DNA from 2 places in the Mycobacterium bourgelatii genome. Region 1 is predicted to be linked to the other one. Evidence: riboswitches for the same ligand, from Rfam matches in the RefSeq annotation. Region 1 holds a riboswitch; the other holds the start of a gene.

Region 1 (10,924 bases):
CGCGGCATGGTCGACGTGGGCTTTCGGGAACCGGAGCAGGAAGCAGAACGACGCCTATTCCGCGAGCTGTTCTACCAAGCCAATCGGGCAAGACCAAACGTCCGGCTACAGATTGACTTTCAGCAACTCAAAGACGAGCGTGGCTATGACCCAGATGAGCTAGAACAGCAATTGATCGAGTGGAGTCTCGATCGCTTGATCACCTTTTCGAGTTCGCGCAGACTGCGCCGCGTCGAACTCTTTGCGAGAGTCGCGCCGCGGGACGAGTTGGCCCGACAGGCGTCGCTCTGGAAGGAGTGGCAACGACGTCGGCTCCAGGCAATGATCGACTACGCGACCCACAACTGGGAATGCCGACGCGTATCAGTCGGTAATCATTTCGGCGATCAGGTTCCCGACTGTACGTGCCGGGGCATCATGCCCTGCGACGTGTGCAACCCGGAACCGGCGCCGTGGTCTTCCGTCGCTGACCACCTGGTTCCCGATCCGGAATTGCTCGTAAACGCAGAACTGATCGTATTGCAAGCCGTCGCGTGGTCTTCTGGATTCCGACGTGGCTCGTACGGTCTAGCCAGCTTGCGCGCGGCGGTACTCGGTAGGGAGTCCCTTGGTGAGGGTCGACCACTCGGACAGGGTGTCCTCAGCTGTCCCCAGTTCGGAGCATTACGACACGTGCGCGGCGGCGAAAGACGCTTTGACGAAGCAGTAAGCCAGCTCATAGACAAGCAACTAGTCGAGCGACGAACCGTCCTTCGCGAGAATTCCCAAAGCCCATACCAGACCCTGGTCCTAACCCCCCTCGGTGCCCAAACACTCGGAGTTTCAACAAAACAACATGATTGAAAAAAAGCTAACTCATCAGCTCCTGGAGTCGGGTGAGCTCGTGCTGACAACCGCCGAGCGCACGGCCCTCAGCTTGCCCGAGCACAGCACGACAATCACGATTGAGGTTGAGGACGAAACCTGCGGCGTTCAATGGAGCGGACGCAGCCGAAAGCTCTACGGCGACCAATTCGCCGAACGCCTACAGGATTACGGCCAAGTTGGTGGTCTGCTCCGCCTGCGCCGAGTTGATCAGCATTACCGCCTGACGCTGCTCCCGCCTGGGACGACCATTCAGCCCCCGACGGGGGTATTTCCTCGCGAAGTGCTGCCAAAGACTGACGCTGGAAAGAAGGCAGCTCGCCGGCGGGCAACTGTGGACCGACAATTCCACGCAGACACGGAATATGACTGGAGCCTTTCACCGGATAACAGAAGAACCGTCGGCTTCCTCACCGAGGCCAGCAAGCTACTCGGCGAGCAACTCAAGGCAGCCGGATTCGACGAACTAGAACTCGTAGAACTGCGTCTGCAGGGCGAAGAGCTTGCGACCCTCGACAACTTCGAGGAACTCCTCGCTGTGGACGTCGCCAACGTCGATCGCATGCCACACCAAGAAGCCGTTGCGAGACATGCGCTTTCAAGACTGCGCGGCCGTGCCGTATTGGCGGATGAGGTCGGCCTCGGAAAAACCATCGAGGCAGGCCTTGCCGTCAAGGAACTAACTCTGCGCGGACTCGCCAAGCGAGTCCTCGTGTTATGTCCAGCGCCGCTGCGTGATCAGTGGCGAGAGGAGATGGACCACAAGTTCGATCTCCCTTTTCAAGTGGCCTACCGCGGGCATGAGATCCAGAAACAGGACAAACTAATCCTCAGCCTGCAATTGGCCACTAGCAACATCGACAAGCTCACCGCTCGACCGTGGGACATCGTAATCCTCGATGAGGCACACCGCGCCGCAGGATCGGGCGCCCGGAAGAGGCGTGAACTCATCACCGCGTTGACTACCGCCTGCCGGTATGCGTTCTTCCTGACCGCCACACCGGTCCAGAACGACCTGCTGGAGCTCTATCGCCTCATCGAGTTGCTGAGGCCAGGGACATTCACTTCGGTAAGTACATTCAAACGCCAGTACATGAGCAGCGGTGACCCTCGACGGCCGAATGATCCTGCAGCGCTTCGTCGCTTGATCAGTAGCGCGATGATACGCACGACCAGGGCTCAAGCCGGCGTGGACCGGGTGGTACGTCGTCCGGTAGACGTGCCGATCGACCTCGGCTCACGCGAGCGTGAACTCTACGCGTTGTGCACCGATCTGCTTCGAAACGTGATGCGCGATTCGGGTGACACCATGCGCCGGCGCAGTCTTGCGTTGCGGCTGACGGCCAGCCCGTTTTCGATGGGGACCACAGCATTGCGCATGGCCGAGCGACACACCAACGAGCGGGTCCGCAAGGCATTGAATGAGATTGGCCACCTTGCGATGGACATCCAGGGTTCCGCGCGTGAAAACGCTGCTCTGCAAATCACGCGTGACTGGATTCGCGAGCACGGACGAGTCCTCATTTTCACTCAGCACACCGATACAGTTACCGGTCTGTTGCGTCGCATCAGTGCCGAGGGCCTTCGAGCGACCGCATTCCATGGATCGATGTCCGCCGGCGAACGGGCCGCGACTATCGCTGCGTTCAAGTCGGGCGAGGCACCCATTATGATCTCGACTGACGCCGGAGCCGAAGGGCAAAACCTCCAGTTCTGCAATTGTGTACTCAATTACGACCTTCCGTGGAACCCGATGCGGATCGAGCAACGCATCGGCCGGGTGGACCGTTTGACGCAACCCAGAGACGAAGTCTTTGTCGCCAACTTGTACGCGCGGAGCACAGTCGACGAAAGCGTATATCGGCTTCTGGCGGAGAAGCTTCGGATGTTCGAGCTCCTGTTCGGACAAGTGACCACCATCCTGGGTGAACTCGACGACTCAAATTCAGCCACATTCGAATCGCGGGTCCTGGAAGCCTTGTTCGCCCCAGACGACACCCGGATGCAGAGCTTGCTGTCTCAGCTCGGCACCGAACTTATCGACGCGCGCAAGCGTGCCTCGACCCTCATTGCCGCCGACTCCGGTCTTAGCAGCTGGATGGCTTCGGCCGCAGAGCATCGCAAGGGACTGACCAAGGCAGGTTCCACCGAACTCGCACCTGAGGTTGCCGAACGTGCACGCATACGACAGCGAAAAGTGCAGGCCTGGGTTCGACGAGTTCTGAAAGCACTTGATGCACAGGTAATCCATGACACCGGAGATGGCGAAGGCGCCTTCCTAACCGTCCAGTTCGACGAGGAGCTTGCCGAAGAACTTGGCGGGCGCACATTGCTGCACATAGCTTTTGATCGCATTGGCATGGAACATCATCCCGATGCGGAGCTATGCGCTGTCGGATCTCCCGTATTCGATGAACTGCTCGGACTCCTCCGGGTCCGGGGCGACATGCACGCGACCATCCCAGTCATTCCGGACGACCCTGGACCCACTCCGTTTCGGCACTCACCGAGCACCACCCTTGCTCAGCGAAGGCTCATTCCCAGTGGCACGTGGAGCGGAAATGCGACATTCCGGGCCACCATCGGCGAGGCCGAGACTTCGGAACACATCATTACGGCGGAGCTTGGAGCCCATAACGAAGTTCGGTTGCCCCGGCGCCCGCTCCAGGACGGCGAGTGCCTACCATCGGCTTTCGGTGATCCCTCTGAGATTGTCGCCGCCTTCCAGCGCGCGGCGACCGAACAACTTGAACAGCGACGGCATGAACGCACCGAACAGATCTTGCGTGAGCGGAACATTGAACTTGATCGAATTCGTAAGGGCTACAACGCACAAATCGCCGAGGCTTCATACGAAGATCAGACCCGACTGCAGCGAGCGCTAGCCTCGGAAGAGCAGCGACTCGGTCGAGCACCCGATGTTCGAGCCCGGGCCAAGATGCTCGCTGTCATCCTTGATGAGGATGATTGGCTGGTCGAAGAGGTTTGGACGGGACCTGGCGGAGCCGAAGGAACTCTGACCTACGAATGGGGCCTGACCGAGCCACCACTCGTCGAAAGTGATGCCTCCGGTGAGCCCATCAACGTGCTCGCTCTTTGTTCCGATGCCCACTGGATCGACGAAACCGAAGCCACCCATTGCGACTCGTGTGAATATGACCGCTGCGCCGCGTGCGGGGCGGACGCCATCTTCGCGGACTGTCCGCTGTGCGGCTCATCGGTCTGCGGCTCGTGTAGGGCAGAGGCTGGCGGGCTATGTCTGCGGTGCAATTGGCCGGACCGGGCACCAGAACGTGACACCAGGTTTGCGATTGCCTGGCGCTTGCACGACGACACGACACTGCTAGTAGGCGAGCGCTTCGCTGAGCTAGTACGCCCCGACGGTTCTAGTCGCCAACTGATCGTGCGCGATGAGGATGTCGCCGACCAGCATCGAGCGCGATTGCGCTCGTATGCATTACGCAATGATCTATCCCCTGACAGTGGATTGGTCTTTCACGACCACACTGAACGGACGGTTTCCCCAAATCAAGACACGCTGTTGTTGCGGAGCCTTAGCACTGTCGCGGTCGAACTCGGGGTCGAACACGGCGCCGGGTCCGCTCTCGACTGTGACGCCATTGACGACATACCTGATTACGATGCGCCCACAGTGAGCGGTGAAGGTGCTCTGAAATTGACCGGGCTTCTTGAGAAACTTCGCGCCGAAGTCGCTCCCCCATCGCCGCCGGCCGTGGTGGTAACCCGTCGCTCCAAGTTCACCGATATCTGCCTTGAGGCGGACCGTCTGATCGGACGTGTGAGTGTCGTAGGTGACGACGACATGTTGCAGATACTGGACGAGTCTGTTGCGCAGTTAAATTGGCGAGACCCGTCACCGGAGGACGAAGTACTGGCGGTGGCACGTTTCGCGGGCTTGCAAATCTCGGTAGAACGCAGAAACGATGCGGTTGTGGTGCGAGCTCAGGACGAAGCGGAGGGGAACTTTTCTGAGCAGTGGATTGCTCTTCCCGACGGGGCATCAGCAAAGGACCAGTTTGCCTGGTTCGACATCCTGCGCTCAAGCGGTACACCGGGCGGAAGAGTGGGCCAACGTCAGCACGAACCGCAGGCAATGGCTGAGCCGTTTCCAACACCGTCCGAGTGTCAACTCGTCGACAGGACGATCAAGCCAGTTGCTGAGATTACCCCCGCGAATGACCGGTTGGACCTGGTCCCTGCGCAACCAGCATCATTGGCCGCGGTAGGCGTACGTCAGCACCTAGCGCGTGGATTCGTGGTCAACGCGATGCCAACAGAGTTGGGCCGAGCCCTAATGGCACGAATCCAGCTGATATTCACGGCAGTCGTCCAGAATGGCTTCGAAGTCCATGAGACGTGGCATGGTCACGGAACTGCGACGCATACCTATCGCACTTTTGACGGCTATCCAGTCGCTCCGATGCTCGACGACATCGCCAGCCGCCAAGGGGATTTCGGGGTCTGCCGTGACGGGCACTTCTACGCAGCAGGCGCGTCGGCATTGTGTGAATCCTGCAATACCTGGGCGTGTCCCGCGTGCGACGAAATCGGTAATCGCGCATCGGTGTCTTGTTCGCAATGTTCCGCATCGGTGTGCCGGCGGTGTGTATCCATTGAGCACGCAGTGCCGGAAGTTCCATGCACGCTTTGCAACGATGCAGCATGTCCCGGCTGCGGCCGCGACCCCCAGGTGCAGCCTTGCCGCATCTGCGCCCGCGACATGTGCGGCGACTGCCGCGTCGGTCTATTGTGCCCGGCATGCGATGAGTTGGCTCCTGCCACTGATGAGCAGTTATACGATCTCCCAACGGAACTCGCGGTGCAGGGAGCCACGGTCCTCGTAGGTTTCGATGCAAATGCAACGACAGTTCTCGTCAACCGAGGCAACGCGATCGAACAAGCAGTCCTTCACAATGGCGCTATCCAGCGGTGGGTCGTACTCGGTAGAAACACGATCGACGATGCGTACAAGCTGCAGCTGGCCGCCTCCCGGCATCTCGGAGTGCAAGTCAAACCAGTCGTCAAAGCCCTCGACGCTGAGGTACCTATCGATGTGCCGCACTTTCTGGTGCAGTCGCAACGGTACTTCTACGCTTCCTGGTCGGTCGACGAAGTCGGCGTACGTGGACGGCACGCACGCTGGTTCCCCATTGCCGACGATGACATCACACGGTTGATTGCAGAGGATTTCGCGCCGATAGCCAATCCGCCTGAGGCCATCGACGCAGTGCCGAGGGAAGTGAGAAACCTAATTCACCGCGCGCAGAATCCCCAAGTCTTCGACTTGGTGCTGCAATGGAATCGCCTCGGACATGACATCGCGATCGCCGAGTATGGAATCATCGACCGCACGCTGACCGAGGCCAGCACCAGCGAAAGAGTAGTGAGATGGGAGAAGTCCGACCAGGACTTGTCCTGGGTAGCCGAAGCGTGGAATCCATCGCCGCGCCTGCGCGTCTATGCCGCGACCAACTTCGCCGAAGCCGCAATCGTGAGTATTGCAACATTGTTCGCACTAGGCGTTCGTACGAACGAAAGCCTGAAGTGGTACGTAGTTTCGGATTCGCCGCAGGCTCCGCTAGCTACCACCTTGGCCCGCTGGCTCGGTCTTGAAGATGCTGATGAGGTCGATGATTTTGTCGATCCCAACGCTGTCAGGATCTCAACGGTCCTTAATGCGACTAGCGTCTCCGTCGACTTACACCCAGAAGGCTCTACCAAATACGCCCCCCGTCAGAGCTTGCAAGGCGCGACGGCCAAGGCGTTAAGAGCATGGATGCCGACAGCACAAGTGCGAGTGCCGGAGCTCTGGACACTACCTCCGAAGCTTAGGGCGTTGCTGCAGCAACGAGTGAAGAGGTCTGGGCCTCGAACGTCGCTAACGATCGGCGTCCGGGTCGAACAACTGGTAAGCGTTGAAGGTGGTCGTCCATGGCGACACGAGGCACGCTTGATGCCCGGCAATACGGACGGGCGGCAGGTCAGCTATACCACCCAAGTGCCACTCGACAGCGGCATCATCGACCGGGAGGGGCACTTCGGCCCTGAGGGGGGGCAGTGCCCCTACTGTCATGCACGGGTCTGTGACGCTTGCGTCGACCGCCTGGTTGGGTGCGACTGTTGCTCCGCCGCAATTTGCAAACAATGTGTTCGCCAGGAACGTCAGGCCCTGTGGTTGTGCCCTGCGTGTTATGCCATGCGCCCGCCAACTCGCCGCGAGGCCCGTCAGCACGGACGAATTTTCTTGACGCGGGGGATGCTCATCGGAGTAGATCAGTTGCACGAGGTTGTCGTCGAACGGGCGCAGAAACAGTGGGCCCGCCAGGCTGAGGGTGGCCTGAAGGCGCCGCTTTTGAACTCGTCACTCATCGAGTTCCTGAATGAGCGCTTAGAGGCAACGGCGGATTAGAAGCCTTTGCCCGCTACCGCCGTCTGTTGCTAGCGGCGAATTATTGTCGGTGGCTTGTCGTAATCTGAAGGTGCTTCAAGAGATACCGCCTCAAGCTCCGACTGGCGGTGCGCCAACCCCAAAGCTCACGGGTGGCTCGGATGACGAAGCGATCCGCCCCAACCGGTGCGGATAAGAGGGGCGAGTACGCGCCCGGAGCGGGCGCAGAGGGAGTGCAGAATGAACCGTTCGCAACAAGGCTACGACATCATCGGCGACGTGCACGGGTGTGCAGCAGAACTGGAAGCTCTGCTGAATACGTTGGGCTACAAGCGGGACCACGCCGGTGGCCCTTTCCGGCATCTATACCGGACAGCGATCTTTGTCGGTGATCTGATCGACCGCGGACCCGAGCAACTTCGAGTCCTTGAAACGGTGAAGGCCATGGTCGATGCCGGCAGCGCCCAGATGGTTTTGGGCAACCACGAGTTCAACGCACTGGCCTACGACACCGAGTGGCCCCCGGGATCAGGGAAATACCTTCGCCCCCACGATGATCCGAGCGACCCCAAGTCAGCCAAGAACGAGCGTCAACACGCAGAATTCCTCAATCAAGTCACCGGGGAGGACCGCAAGTACTACCTGGCATGGTTCTGGTCACTGCCGCTGTGGCTGGATCTTGGTGAACTTCGGGTGGTACATGCGTGCTGGCATAGCAGTTCGATTGCCATTGTCACCGAGGAACTTGGCGGCGACCGATTCGCTACCGAGGAAGAGCTGGTGCGCGCATCCACCAAGGGCGACCCGCTTTACACAGCGGTGGAAACGCTGCTGAAGGGGCCCGAAGTGAGCCTGACCGACCACGGTCAGGAACCCTACGTCGACAAGGACGACGTAGAGCGCGACAGTGCCCGGGTGCGGTGGTGGCACGACGGACCCGTGACATTGCGCGAGATTGCCGAGATGGGCGGGAAATTCCGCACCGCCAACGGCGCGCCGTATCCGCCGTTGCCAGACACTCCACTTTCCTCGGCGCACCAACCGCACCTCTACACCGAACAAATCCCGGTGTTCTACGGCCACTACTGGCGTCAGGGGCCGCCTACGCACCGACGAGACTGGACGGACTTCACCGCGTGTGTCGACTTCAGCGCTGTCAAGGGTGGCGCGTTGACCGCCTATCGATGGTCCGGTGAGGCGCGTATCGATCGGGATCACTTCGTGTCGGTCCCACGTCAGAGCCAGCCGACCGACGCTTAAAGAGATCCATCGCGGACCCGGCCGAGGCGGCAATCGCACGCCAAAGTCGGGCTCGTCATCACCACAGTTTCCCCGAATGACACCGCTGGCGGGAAGGGCCCTTGCCGACACCGATGTGGCCGGACCCCAGTGTCCGGGCCATTCACGGTGCTGGCGTTGGGCTCCTCCCTGCCGGGTGTTGCCGGCCACTCACTAGTGAGAGTCGGTGCTCAGGAACTACCGCAGGGCCTCGGGTGCAACCGCCGGAGGGCTTCGCGCAACTCAGGATTCGGGTTAGCACCGGGTAGCACCGCCACCACGTCAGCCAACGCCTCGTCGATACAGATGCACCGTTTGCGGGCTCCGTACAACGTAGCGATGGTGGGCGTGCGACTGTACGCCTGCACGCAGTGCACGAACACCGTCCGACCCTTGGCCCGCAACTGCTCGATTGCCCGCACGGTATCGAGCAGCACGAAATCGAGATGGTCGTTTTCGCCTACTGCGTCGATGAGGCGGACGTCGAGCTGTTCCACGCCTGCGGGCAGGTACTCATCTGCGACCCGGCACAGCGACACGATCGCGTCGACTTCTTCGGGCAGGCTTCGCAATGCGGCGACGCCCCCAATCCACACCTTCTCGTCGTACGGATGGCGCACAGGCCGACGGGCTTCTGGAAACCCTGGGTAGGTGTAATCGAATGTGTCGGGCTGTCCTTTGTCTACGATGTTGTTTGCCAACTTGACTAGACCGCGCGTCCTCAATCCTGGCCAGCCGTGCAGCAGTAGCCGCCAACGCGAGGGAACCGCGGATGCACCGTACGCGGCGCCAAGCAACCCACCCGCAACGGCGGCGACGGTGTCGGTGTCATGACCACCGCGCACTGCTGCCTCCAAGGCCAGCCGCAGGCGATCGGCTCGGAACGCTTCGGAAGTGCAATCGTCAACCGGCATCGGTGTATTCACGATCGCCGACCACGCACCCTGCAGCGCCGCGACCACCCAGCCGTTCTTGGCCGCGAAGTGCGACGGCGGCGACGCCTCGGCCTCGTCCAGGCGTGACTCCCACAGGTCGCGGCGCGCAGCGTCCAGCCGGTCCAGACCGATTCGTGCATCGATGTCACCGGAAATGACGGCGTGTCGCATCGCGCAACACCACAGCACGCAGGCGTCACCGGCATCCGGGTCGTGGTGCGTGAGGTCGCTGACCGCGCGAGCCGCTTCGGCCAGGGCTTCTTCGTCCGCAAGGTAGGCGAGGGCCACCGGCGCTGTGCGCATCAGCGAACCGTTGCCGGCCGTGCGCCCGGTGCGCTTGTGCAAGGCCGCGGATTCTTCACGCGCGAATTTCGCAGAGATCCCCTGCCTTCCGAGCGCAGAGAGCACCGAAACGGTCTGATTACCAATGTCTTTCGGAGCTTGCGCCCACTCGTGCCAGCGCCGCACGATGTAGTCTTGGGCTTGCTCATCGCGCAGGTCCGCGCCAGTGGCGGCGATTTCTGCGATCGGGATCGCCATGGACGTGTCGTCGGTCCACTCGCCCCGCTCAAAGGCGCCCAGCCCGCCGCCGATCATCTCCACCGGCACGTCTTGGGCCAGCGTGGGCCCGAACTCGTATCCGGCCCCAAGGGCATCCCCGGCGGCCATGCCCAGCAGAGTGCCACAGGCACGGTCACGTTGTGCAGCAGTCAAAGTCATGATTACCTCCTTAGAGCCGCGAGTCATCGCGGCGTTGAACTTGGTCAAGCCCGGACGTGCCGTCCGGTAAGTCGGGAACGCGGCTACCCGGCGCTCAGACGAACCCCTGATCGACCAGAACGGTCCCTTCCGGCGTCACAAGGTGGGCTTGGCCCGACCCCTCGACGAAGCCGCACCAGCTCTTGACCTCGAGACCGCCCCGTTGCAGCTCGATGTGGAACCCGTACTTGGCGGGCATAGGGAACCAGACTCGCTGACCGGGAAGCTCTTGGAGGATCTCGACAGGCGGGTACCGCAGCACCTTGCGCAAATCACCCTCGTACACGCGCCCCTGAATGCGCCCGTCGATAAGCTTGGCAAGCTGTGCGTCGAGCGCCCGGACCTGCTTATCGGTCAGCGACGACCGCGGCGGTTGCAGCAGGCCTCTCAAATTCGTCGTCCGGTTGCGCGCGACTGCCACATCGAAAGGCGTTCGCCCCTTCGCGTCTCGAAGGTACCGCAAGGCACCCCGCTCAAGGAGTTCCTCGACCACATCGGTGGGTGCGCCGTGCCATGCCGCTTGGTGCAGGACTGTGAACCAAGCCTGACCTCCCGGGCGCCACTGGTTGATGACCAACCAGCTCCACTCACTGTCGAGCACCTTCATCACCTCGGGCCAGTTGCCGACCTTCGCAGCGTCGGCCAGTCGATGGCCCGCCTTGACCAAGTCGTCGACCAT
Region 2 (10,924 bases), 2.9 Mb from region 1:
AGGACATTCCCTTGGCTCAACTTCCACAACCGCTCGAGGGCGTCGGCGCCAACCGGACCGTCGAGGACGGTGTGCAACAGAATGTCGGTCTCGATGCGGGATAACGGCTGCAACTCCAACCGGCGCAGCAGGCTGTCTTTCCATAACGCCCTGACAGCGTCGGGTGTGGGCTCGCCACTGCGAATGGTGGCGATCACGGTCGCCACGTCCTGCATGACCAGTTGATGCAGGATCAGTGCCGACAGGTCATCCAACAGATGCGCGTCGTCGACGAGAACGAGCAAAGGCGCGCCGTTGCTGCCATCGGCAAGTTCAGCGAATACTTTGCGCGCCACAGCCGCCGACGATGCATCGGCAGCGTCCACCCAGGGCGCGAAAGCGCCCAGCATCACCGCCCGACCGGTCGCAGTGCCGGCCACCCGCCGCACCGACCACCCGGTTTCCGCTGCCGCACTGGCGGCTTCACGCGCCAACCGGGTCTTACCCACCCCGGCCGCACCGGCGATAACGATGCCCCTGTGGTCGCCGAATTCGCCACCGCCGAGCGACTCGCCGATGAGCCGAAGTTCCTCCGCACGACCCGTCAGAGGCCAGCGGTCTGCCATAGGAGCAGATGCTAGTCGCTCGGCAGGCGCGTGGACCACGAAAGTCGGCCCCGCCGGCCCCGCAGCCCGTTCAGTGGGCCAGCGTTGCCCTTACGCAGACCGTGACGTACGGCAGCGCCAATCCCGCCGAATTCGCCAAGGCCGGATGGGTGGCCAGTAACTCCCGCACCTTGTCCAGCGTCTTGGTCCGCACCTCGGTCGGTGAGTTGATGCAGTAGGTGCGCGACGCCACCAAATCGATAAGCGCTTGTGGCGTCACGTAATTCGTCCACTCAATCTGATGACGTTCCAGATCGGTGAACGGCTCGGGCAGCGTCACCTTGTCGCGGACCGGGTCGCCGTCGCGCCCGATGATGTCGCCCAATTCGCGTACCCAGCCGAGTCTTTCGTCGCGGATGTTCCACACCAGGCCCAGCCGTCCGCCCGGCCGCAACACCCGAGCCACCTCGGGAATCGCTCGTGCCGGGTCCACCCAATGCCACGCCTGCGCGACCAGCACGGCGTCAACGCTGTTGTCCTCCAACGGAATCTCTTCCGCCGTCCCGAGTAGCGCCCGGGTATCCGGTAGCGACTGGCGCAGCACATCCAGCATCTCCGGAATCGGGTCGACCGCCACCACGTCCAGACCGCGCTCGACCAGCCTGGTGGTCAGCTTGCCGGTGCCCGCCCCAAGGTCGAGCACATCGCGCGCGCTGGCCGGTAGCAACCAATCGATCGCGTCGGGCGGATAGGACGGACGTCCTCGCTCGTAGGCAGCGGCCGCGGAGCCGAAGGACAGGGAGCGGTCGTGCCTGGAGCGGGTCACCGCGGACACGCGCCTTTCGAGTCGGCCGGCTCGGCCGCACCGGCCGAGCCATCGGCCAAAGCCAACGTCTCGCGCACCAATTCGCCGACGGCCTCCGTCTCGACCAGGAAGCCGTCGTGGCCGCAGATGGACTCGACGACCCGCAGGCCTTCGCAGCCGGGCAGCAACTCGGCCAGCTCCGCCTGCAGACGTAACGGGTACAGCCGGTCCGAGGTTATGCCACCGACCACCGCCGGCACCGGGCAACCGCGCAGCGCCGCCTCGACGCCGCCGCGGCCGCGGCCGACGTCGTGGCTGCTGAGCGCCTCGGTCAGGATCACGTAGCTGCCGGCGTCAAACCGGGCCAGCAGCTTGTCGCCCTGGTGTTCCAGGTAGCTCTGCACGGCGTAACGACCACCGTGGGCCGGGTCCTCGGTGCCCTGCGGCTTGTTGGCGAACCGGGTGTCCAGTTCGACCTCCCCGCGGTAGGTCAGGTGCGCGAACCGCCGGGCAATGCTCAGGCCATCGTCGGGTGAGCGCCCGGTGTCGTAGTAGTCGCCGCCTTGCCAGTTCGGATCCGCCTTGATGGCCGCGATCTGCGTCGACTGGGTGCCGATCTGGTCGCCGGTGGCGCGCGCGCCCACCGCCAGCAGCAACCCGGCCCGCACCCGGTCCGGGTGGCCGACCATCCATTCCAACGCTCGGGCGCCGCCCATGGACCCGCCAACAACGGCGGCCACCTCGGTTATTCCCAACGCTTCCAGCGCGGCGATGTCCGCCTCGACCTGGTCGCGTACGGATATCAGCGGAAACCTTGAGCCATAAGGCTTTCCGTCGCGGGCGAGCGAACTGGGCCCGGTGGACCCGCGGCACCCGCCCAGCACGTTGGTGGCCAGGGCGCACCAGCGGTTGGTGTCGATCGGTGCGCCGGGGCCGGCGATGCCGTCCCACCACCCGGGCGTGGGATGACCCGGCCCGGCCGGTCCGGTGATGTGCGAGTCGCCGGTGAGGGCGTGCAGGACAACCACGACGTTGTCGCGGGTGGGCGACAGCTCACCCCAGCGCTGCACCGCGATGCTGACGTTGTCGAGAACGGCGCCGCTTTCCAGGCGCAGTGAGCCGATGTCGACGACGCCGATCTCGCCTTCGGCGGGCAGCGCTTGGGTGGGCACGTCGGAGATTGTCACGTCAGTTCCTCAGAAGGCCGCCACGGACTGCGCGTCGCCGCTGACTTTGCTCGCCTTTGCGGCGGCGGCGAAGCCCAACTCCAGGTCGGCCAGGATGTCGTCGATCCCTTCCAGGCCGACGGCCAGCCGCACCAAGCCCGGGCTGACGCCGGTGGCCAGCTGCTCGGCCGGGCTCAGCTGGGCGTGGGTGGTCGACGCCGGGTGGATGACCAGCGAGCGCACATCGCCGATGTTGGCGACGTGACTGTGCAGCTGCAGCGCGTCCACGAAGGCCTTGCCGGCCTCGACGCCGCCGGCCAGTTCGAACGCCAGCACGGCGCCGGTTCCCTTGGGCGCCAGCTTCTTTCCGAGTTCGTACCACGGCGAGCTGGGCAGGCCGGCGTAGTTGACCGACACCACGTCGTCGTGGCCCTCCAAGTACTCGGCGACGCGAAGAGCGTTGGCGACGTGGCGTTCAACCCGCAGGCTCAACGTCTCCAGACCCTGTGCCACCAGGAACGCGTTGAACGGCGATGCCGCCGAGCCGAGGTCGCGCAGCAGCTGCACGCGGGCCTTGAGGGCGAACGCGGGCGGTCCCAGCTCGGCGAACACCACGCCGTGGTAGCTGGGGTCCGGGGTGGTGAAGCCGGGGAACTTACCGTTCGTCCAGTCGAAGGTGCCGCCGTCGACAACGACACCGGCGATTGCCGAGCCGTGCCCGCCCAGGTACTTGGTGGCCGAGTGCACCACGATGTCGGCGCCTTGCGCCAACGGCTGGATCAGATACGGCGTGGCGATGGTGTTGTCGACGATCAGCGGCACCCCGTTGCTGTGCGCGACTTCAGAGACGGCCGGCGTGTTCAGCACGTCGATCTTGGGGTTGGAGATGGTCTCGCCGAAGAACGCCTTGGTGTTCGGGCGTACCGCCGCTTGCCACGAGTCCAGGTCGTCGGGGTCCTCGACGAAGCTGACTTCGATGCCGAGCTTGGGCAGCGAGTAGTGGAACAGGTTGTACGTCCCGCCGTAGAGCCGCGGGCTGGACACGATGTGGTCGCCCGCGGCGGCCAGGTTCAAGATGGCGAACGTCTCGGCGGCCTGCCCGGAGGACAGGAACAACGCGGCCACCCCGCCCTCGAGCGCGGCGATGCGCTGCTCGACGACATCCGTGGTCGGGTTGCCGATCCGGGTGTAGATGTTGCCCGGCTCCGCCAGCCCGAACAGCGCGGCGGCGTGCGCGACGTTGTCGAAGGTGTACGACGTGGTCTGGTAGATGGGCAGGGCCCGCGCATTGGTGGTCGGATCCGGTCGTTGACCTGCGTGGATCTGCTTGGTTTCGAACGACCAATGCGCGGTCGGATCGGTGTCGGGGTTATTGCTCTCACTGCTCATGAAAAGGCACTTTCTACGCGAAGGAACCGATGGTGGGCAGGACCGCACGAGGTGCGGGAGGGGGAGAAAGTGTGCACATCACGCCGCCCTGTTCTAAGTCAGGGGCCCGTCATGGCGGACCCGCGCTTGCCGTGTAGCCCTTGGGTGTGGCTACTCAACCTGGTCATCACCCGGGGCACCCCACCGCGGTTGGAGGGTTGCCGGCCAGCAAGCCGGGGCTTAACGCTGGCGCTCATGACCGATCTGAAGCCTATCGCATGGCGGCTGGTCGGTGCCAATTCGAGGGCCGAGCGGCCCGGTAAGCGCTAGTACGCTGGCCTTACGAGCAAATCTCAAGCAGGGGAGGGACTGGAGGCTGCGACCAAGATGTCCAAAAAGATGTCCAAGATGTCCAACCCAGCCAAGATCAAAGTCAAGGGCACGGTTGTCGAGCTCGACGGCGACGAGATGACGCGAGTCATCTGGAAGCTGATCAAGGACATGCTGATCCTGCCCCATCTGGACATCAACCTCGACTACTACGACCTGGGCATCGAGTTCCGTGACCGCGCCGACGACCAGGTGACCATCGACGCGGCGTACGCGATCAAGAAGCACGGCGTCGGCGTCAAGTGCGCGACCATCACCCCCGACGAAGCCCGGGTCCAGGAATTCAACCTGAAGAAAATGTGGTTGTCGCCCAACGGGACGATCCGAAACATCCTGGGCGGGACCATTTTCCGCGAGCCGATCGTAATTTCCAATGTGCCGCGGCTGGTCCCGGGATGGACCAAGCCAATCGTGATCGGCCGTCACGCATTCGGCGACCAGTACCGGGCGACGAACTTCAAGGTGGACAAACCCGGCACTGTCACACTGACTTTCACGCCGGCGGACGGCAGCGAGCCGATCGTGCACGAGGTGGTGTCCATTCCCGAGGACGGCGGGGTGGTCATGGGGATGTACAACTTCAAGCGGTCGATCCAGGACTTCGCGCGGGCGACGTTCTCCTACGGGCTGAACGCGAAATGGCCGGTGTACCTGTCGACGAAGAACACCATCCTCAAGTCCTACGACGGCATGTTCAAAGACGAGTTCCAACGCATCTACGACGAGGAGTTCAAGGAGCGGTTCGAGGAGGCCGGGCTGACCTACGAGCACCGCCTCATCGACGACATGGTCGCCGCGTGCCTGAAGTGGGAGGGCGGGTACGTCTGGGCCTGCAAGAACTACGACGGCGACGTCCAGTCGGACACCGTCGCACAGGGTTACGGCTCATTGGGGTTGATGACTTCGGTGTTGATGACGGCCGACGGCCGGACGGTAGAGGCCGAAGCCGCCCACGGCACCGTGACCCGCCATTACCGCCAGTACCAGGCCGGCCAGCCCACCTCCACCAACCCGATCGCCTCGATCTTCGCCTGGACGCGGGGGCTGGCGCACCGCGGCAAGCTGGACGACACCCCCGAGGTCGTCGAGTTCGCTCAGACCCTGGAACAGGTGGTCATCGGCACGGTGGAGAGCGGCAAGATGACCAAGGACCTCGCGATTCTGATCGGCCCGGACCAGGACTGGCTGCACACCGAAGAATTCATGCAAGCCATCTCGGACAATCTGGAAAAGGCGCTGGCTAACCGAACGTAGGCGCGGCGCGGCCGTCAGCTAGCTGGCGGGCGGTTCGATGGCTTCGGCGCCGTGCTCTACCAAGTCGTCGAGGAAGTCGAGGATCACCTCGGTGACGCGGCCGGGTGCCTCGTACATCGGCACGTGCCCGACGTTGTCGAGTTCGACGACGCGGTGGTCGTCGGGCAGGTGGTTGGTGAAGTGGCGGCTGAACCTCGGCGCGGGAATGACCCGATCCTTCTCGCAAATGACCAATTGCGCCGGGACGGCGTTCTCGGCCAGCTCCTGCAGGCCGGGTGCCATCAGCGCCTTGACCAGCAGCTGGAAGTACGCCGGGCAGTGGGCGACGTCATCGATGATGCCGCGCAGTTCACGTTCGCCGACCCCGTCGGGCGACGCGCTGATCGCGTAGGTGGCCAGCGGGCGGCTGAACGGCAGGCTCAGCACGCGTGCCCCCAACAACCAGGCCAGGATCATCAGCGGGATGCCCAGGACAAACTTGGCGATCACCTCGAACTTGGCCGGAGTCCAGCGGTGCCAACCCCCTGCCGGCGCGATGCCGATGACGCTGCGCGCCCGGCCGCGCCGCTCGAGTTCGAACGCGACCCAGCCGCCCAAGGAGTTGCCGACGATGTGGGCCGTCGGCCAACCAAGCTCGTCCATTTGGCGTTCGACGTGGTCGGCCAGCACCGAGGAGGACAGGAAGTGGGTACCCGCACGTGGTCCGCCGTTGTGGCCGGCCATGGTGGGGGCGAAAACCTCGTAGCGGCCGGTCTCGGCCAGCTGCTGGGCCACGACCTCCCACACCGACTGGGAGAGCAGGAATGGGTGCAGCAGCAGGACTGGTTCACGTTGGCCGTCATTGGCCCCCAGGTGAATGGGCGGGCGAGTCGTCACTCTCCCGACACTAAATGCGGTACCGGCGGTATCGCAAGCAGACCGGATCCGGTCCGGTCCTGGCCCGATTCGCCGTGACAAGATCGTGGGCATCATGAGCACCGCAACCGGAACGAGCCGGATTTTCTCCGGCGTACAGCCGACGTCTGATTCGCTGCACCTCGGGAACGCCCTGGGCGCCGTCGCCCAGTGGGTTGGGCTGCAGGACGACCACGACGCCTTCTTCTGCGTGGTCGACCTACACGCGATCACCATCCCGCAGGACCCCGAGGCGCTGCGCCGCCGCACGCTGATCACCGCTGCGCAATACCTGGCGCTGGGGATCGACCCGGCGCGGGCGACCATCTTTGTGCAGAGTCATGTGCCGGCGCACACCGAGTTGGCGTGGGTGCTGGGCTGCTTCACCGGCTTCGGTCAGGCATCGCGGATGACGCAGTTCAAGGACAAGTCGACGCGGCAGGGGGCCGATTCCACCACGGTCGGCCTGTTCACCTACCCGGTGCTGCAGGCCGCCGACGTGCTGGCCTATGACACCAACCTGGTGCCGGTGGGGGAGGACCAGCGCCAACATCTGGAGTTGGCGCGCGACATCGCCCAACGGTTCAACAGCCGCTTCCCGGACACCTTCGTGGTGCCCGACGTGCTCATCCCCAAGGTCACCGCGAAGATCTACGACCTGCAGGACCCGACGTCCAAGATGAGCAAGTCGGCCAGCACCGACGCCGGGCTGATCAACCTGCTCGACGATCCGGCACGGTCCGCGAAGAAGATTCGCTCCGCCGTCACCGACAGTGAGCGCGAGATCCGCTATGACGTCGAGGCCAAGCCCGGGGTGTCGAACCTGCTGAGCATCCAGTCGGCGGTCAGCGGGGTCGACATCGACACGCTCGTCGAGGGCTACGCGGGGCGCGGGTACGGAGACCTGAAGAAGGACACGGCCGAGGCAGTCGTGGAATACGTCCGCCCGATCAAGACCCGCGTCGACGAGTTGACCGCCGATCTCGCCGAACTGGAGTCCGTGCTGGCGGCCGGTGCGCAGCGCGCCACCGAGGTGGCCAGCAATACCGTGCAGCGGGTCTACGATCGGTTAGGTTTCCTGCCGCGAAGGTGACGGCACAAGGAATAGGTGGTCGATGACCGAAGCCGCGAAGCTCGGGTTCTTAGAGCGGTGGCGGATCCGGTATCCGTGGTTTGACCACGCGCTGCGCGCCGCTGCACGCTTCAGCGAGCAGAAGGGCACTTTCTTCGCGGCCGGCCTCACGTATTACACGATCTTTTCGTTGTTCCCCTTGCTGATGGTCGGTTTCGCGGTTGCCGGCTACAGCCTGTCGCGCCATCCGCAGCTGATCAAGACGCTGGAGCACAACATTCGATCCGCGGTGTCCGGCTCGCTAGGGCAGCAACTGGTCGACCTGATGAATTCGGCGATCGATGCGCGTACGTCGGTGGGCGTGATCGGGTTGGCCACCGCGGCGTGGGCGGGCCTTGGGTGGATGTATCACCTGCGCGAAGCGCTGAGCGAAATGTGGTTGCAACCCACGAATTCGGGCGGGTTCGTGCGTACCAAGCTGTCGGATCTGCTGGCCATGCTCGGCACGTTCCTGGTGATTACTTTCACCGTCGCATTGAGCGCGTTGGGTCAGACCAAGCCGATGAGGGCCGTCCTGAGATTGCTTCGCATACCTGAGTTTTCGATCTTCGACGAGATCTTCCGCGGTGTTTCGATCCTGGTCTCGGTGCTGGTGGCGTGGCTGTTGTTCTCGTGGATGATCGCCCGGTTGCCGCGCGAACCGGCCGGCTTCGTGACCTCGCTGCGCGCGGGATTCATGGCGGCCATCGGCTTCGAGTTGTTCAAGCAACTGGGCTCGATCTATCTGCAGGCGGTGGTGCGCAGCCCGGCGGGCGCCACCTTCGGGCCGGTGTTGGGGCTCATGGTGTTCACGTTCGTCACCTGGTCGCTGCTTATGTTCGCCACCGCCTGGGCCGCGACGGCCGAACCGGAGGACCCGCGCGACCGCCATGTCGACCCGCCCGCGCCCGCGATCATCAGTCCGCGAATAGAGGTCAGCCAAGGCCCCAACGCGCGTCAGACGGTTGCCGCCGCGACGCTGGGAGCAATTGGGGCGCTGGCATTCTCACGGTTTCTGCAGCCTCGTCGGCGGGGCGGACGGGGATCCTAGGCGCCGGTCTGCCACGCGCCGTGCCGCATGACCGCCCGTATCTGCAAATCCCCTTCCAGCACAACCAGATCGGCGTCATAGCCCGGCCGGAGGCTGCCCACCCGATCGAGCCGCAGCGCCCTGGCCGGCGTCGTCGAGGTGGTCTGGACCGCCGCCAGCAGCGCGGCATCGCGGTCGGTTTCAGTGTCGCCGCCCAATCCAGCGACCGCCCGGAAGAGCTGATCCATGGTGGCCGTGCTGCCGGCGATCGTCGACGTCCCGCGGACCCGTGCTACCCCTGATTCGACATCGATCGGCACTGAACCGAGCCGGTACGCCCCGTCGCCGTAACCTGCCGCCGCGATGGCATCGGTGACGACGGCGACCCGGTCGGGGCCGACCCATTGGATGACGGTGCGCACGACGTCGGGGTGGACGTGCACGCCGTCGGCGATCAATTCCACGGTCACGCGCTGGTCGGCCAACAACGCCAGCGCGGGCCCGGGCTCGCGATGATGCAGTGGCGGCATCGCGTTGAACAGGTGGGTCCCGACCGTCGCGCCCAGGGCAATCGCGTGGTGGGTCTGCTCGTAGCTGGCGTTCGTATGTCCCACTGCGACAACGACATCGGCCTCGACGAACCGTCGGATCGCAGCGTTGCTACCCGGCAGTTCCGGAGCCAGCGTCACCATGCGGACGGCGCCGTCGGCGGCGTTTAGTACGGCTTCGACCTCGGTGAGGGCCGGCGGCCGCATTTTGTTGTGGTCGTGGGCGCCGCAGCGCGCCGGGCTCAACCACGGTCCTTCTAGATGGATGCCGTCGATCAAGCCCCCCCGGGTTGCCTCGGCAAGGGCGCCCACCGCGGAGAGCAGTTCCTCCGGCCCCGCGGTGACCAGGCTGGCGAGCATCGATGTGGTGCCGTGGCCCAGATGGAACTCGGCCGCTCGCGCGGTGTCACCATCGGTGAAGGACACGCCGCCGCCACCGTGGACGTGCATGTCGACAAAGCCCGGTACCACAATGCAATTCGGAAAGTCAGCGTCGGGAACGCCGGGCGGGTCGCCGCCACCGCAGTCCAGGATCTGCGACGCCGCTATGTGGACCCACCCCGGCCGGCAGATCTGCCCGTCGATGACCGCGGTTCCTGCACGGATCACCGTCATGGGGCGTCAGACGTATCCGGCGTATCCAAAGGAGTGGGCCACTTTCCGCCGTTTTCCCAGTAGCGTCGGATTTCTTCGAGTTGTCGACCTTTGGTCTCGGGCGCGAACCGGTACACGACGACGAGGGCGACTACGGCCAACAGGCCGAATACGGTGTAAACGCCTGCACCGCCGAGTATTTGGAGCATCGGTAGGAAGAAGGCGGCGATCAGAGCATTGCCGGTCAGGTTCGCGGTGAGCATGACGCTCGACCCAATCGATCGCAGCCGAGACGGGAAGCTCTCCCCGGCGTAGACCCAGACCAGAGAACCGAACCCGAAGTTGAACCCGATGATGAACAGCAGCACGCCGCCAAAGCCGAAGACCAGCGCGAGACCGCCCGCATGGGCGGCGCCGTTGGCGAAGACGGCGACCAGCACGATATCGGCGATCGTCATCAATGCGATGCCGGACATCAGGATCGGCCGGCGGCCCATGCGATCTATCAAGAACAGCGAAACGCTCAGCGCCGCAGCCAAACCGGCCACCTGCACCATGGCCGGCAGTGCCAGCAGCGCGAAGTTGCCGTGGAATCCCATGGCCGTGAACAGGCCCGGGCTGAAATAGATGATCGCGTTGATCCCGGTGATCTGCTGCAGGAATCCCAGGGCGACAACAAACAACGTCGCCCGTAGATACGGTTGTCTCACTAGTTCGGAAAGGCCGCCGCCGGAACGGTCTTGGGTTTCCTCGGCAATGGCACGAGAGATTTCGGCCAGTTCCGCGTCGACGTTGTCCTCCGGCTCGATCCGCAGTAGCGAGCGGCGCGCGTCGTCGGTCCGTCCCTTGAGCAGGTACCAGCGCGCACTTTCGGGCATCCGCAACAACAGTGGCAGCAACAGCAGTGCGGGAACGGCGGCGAGTCCCAGCATCAAGCGCCAACTCTGCGACCCGGCCAGGAAGTAGGCGGTCACGTAGCCGAGGATGACGCCGCTGAGGGTGGCCACCTGGTAGGCGGTCAGCATCGACCCGCGCACAGCGGCCGGTGCCGACTCGGCCACGTACACCGGAGCCACCACCACGGACACGCCGATGGCGACGCCAATGAGCGCGCGTGCCGTCAACAGCATCGGCACCGACATCGAGAACGCCCCCAGCAGCGCGAACGCCGTGTAACCGA

What was found. Region 1 has a riboswitch for S-adenosylmethionine ahead of G6N68_RS16755 (metallophosphoesterase). Riboswitches for the same ligand answer to the same signal wherever they lie in the genome.
Region 2: another riboswitch for S-adenosylmethionine. It lies ahead of G6N68_RS04270 (bifunctional o-acetylhomoserine/o-acetylserine sulfhydrylase); the one in region 1 lies ahead of G6N68_RS16755 (metallophosphoesterase).

What each region holds. Positions count from the first base shown of each region.
Region 1 covers NZ_BLKZ01000001.1:3,854,611-3,865,534, forward strand. The annotation lists gene G6N68_RS16745 (RecQ family ATP-dependent DNA helicase) at 1-843, shown strand, start outside; gene G6N68_RS16750 (DEAD/DEAH box helicase) at 836-7,294, shown strand; SAM riboswitch class IV at 7,368-7,478, shown strand; gene G6N68_RS16755 (metallophosphoesterase) at 7,514-8,533, shown strand; gene G6N68_RS16760 (ADP-ribosylglycohydrolase family protein) at 8,743-10,206, opposite strand; gene G6N68_RS16765 (ankyrin repeat domain-containing protein) at 10,301-10,924, opposite strand, start outside.
Region 2 covers NZ_BLKZ01000001.1:944,032-954,955, forward strand. The annotation lists gene G6N68_RS04255 (helix-turn-helix transcriptional regulator) at 1-605, opposite strand, end outside; gene G6N68_RS04260 (class I SAM-dependent methyltransferase) at 676-1,410, opposite strand; gene metX (homoserine O-acetyltransferase MetX) at 1,407-2,576, opposite strand; gene G6N68_RS04270 (bifunctional o-acetylhomoserine/o-acetylserine sulfhydrylase) at 2,586-3,944, opposite strand; SAM riboswitch class IV at 4,062-4,184, opposite strand; gene G6N68_RS04275 (NADP-dependent isocitrate dehydrogenase) at 4,332-5,567, shown strand; gene ephH (epoxide hydrolase EphH) at 5,586-6,386, opposite strand; gene trpS (tryptophan--tRNA ligase) at 6,538-7,554, shown strand; gene yhjD (inner membrane protein YhjD) at 7,577-8,623, shown strand; gene nagA (N-acetylglucosamine-6-phosphate deacetylase) at 8,620-9,765, opposite strand; gene G6N68_RS04300 (sugar porter family MFS transporter) at 9,762-10,924, opposite strand, start outside.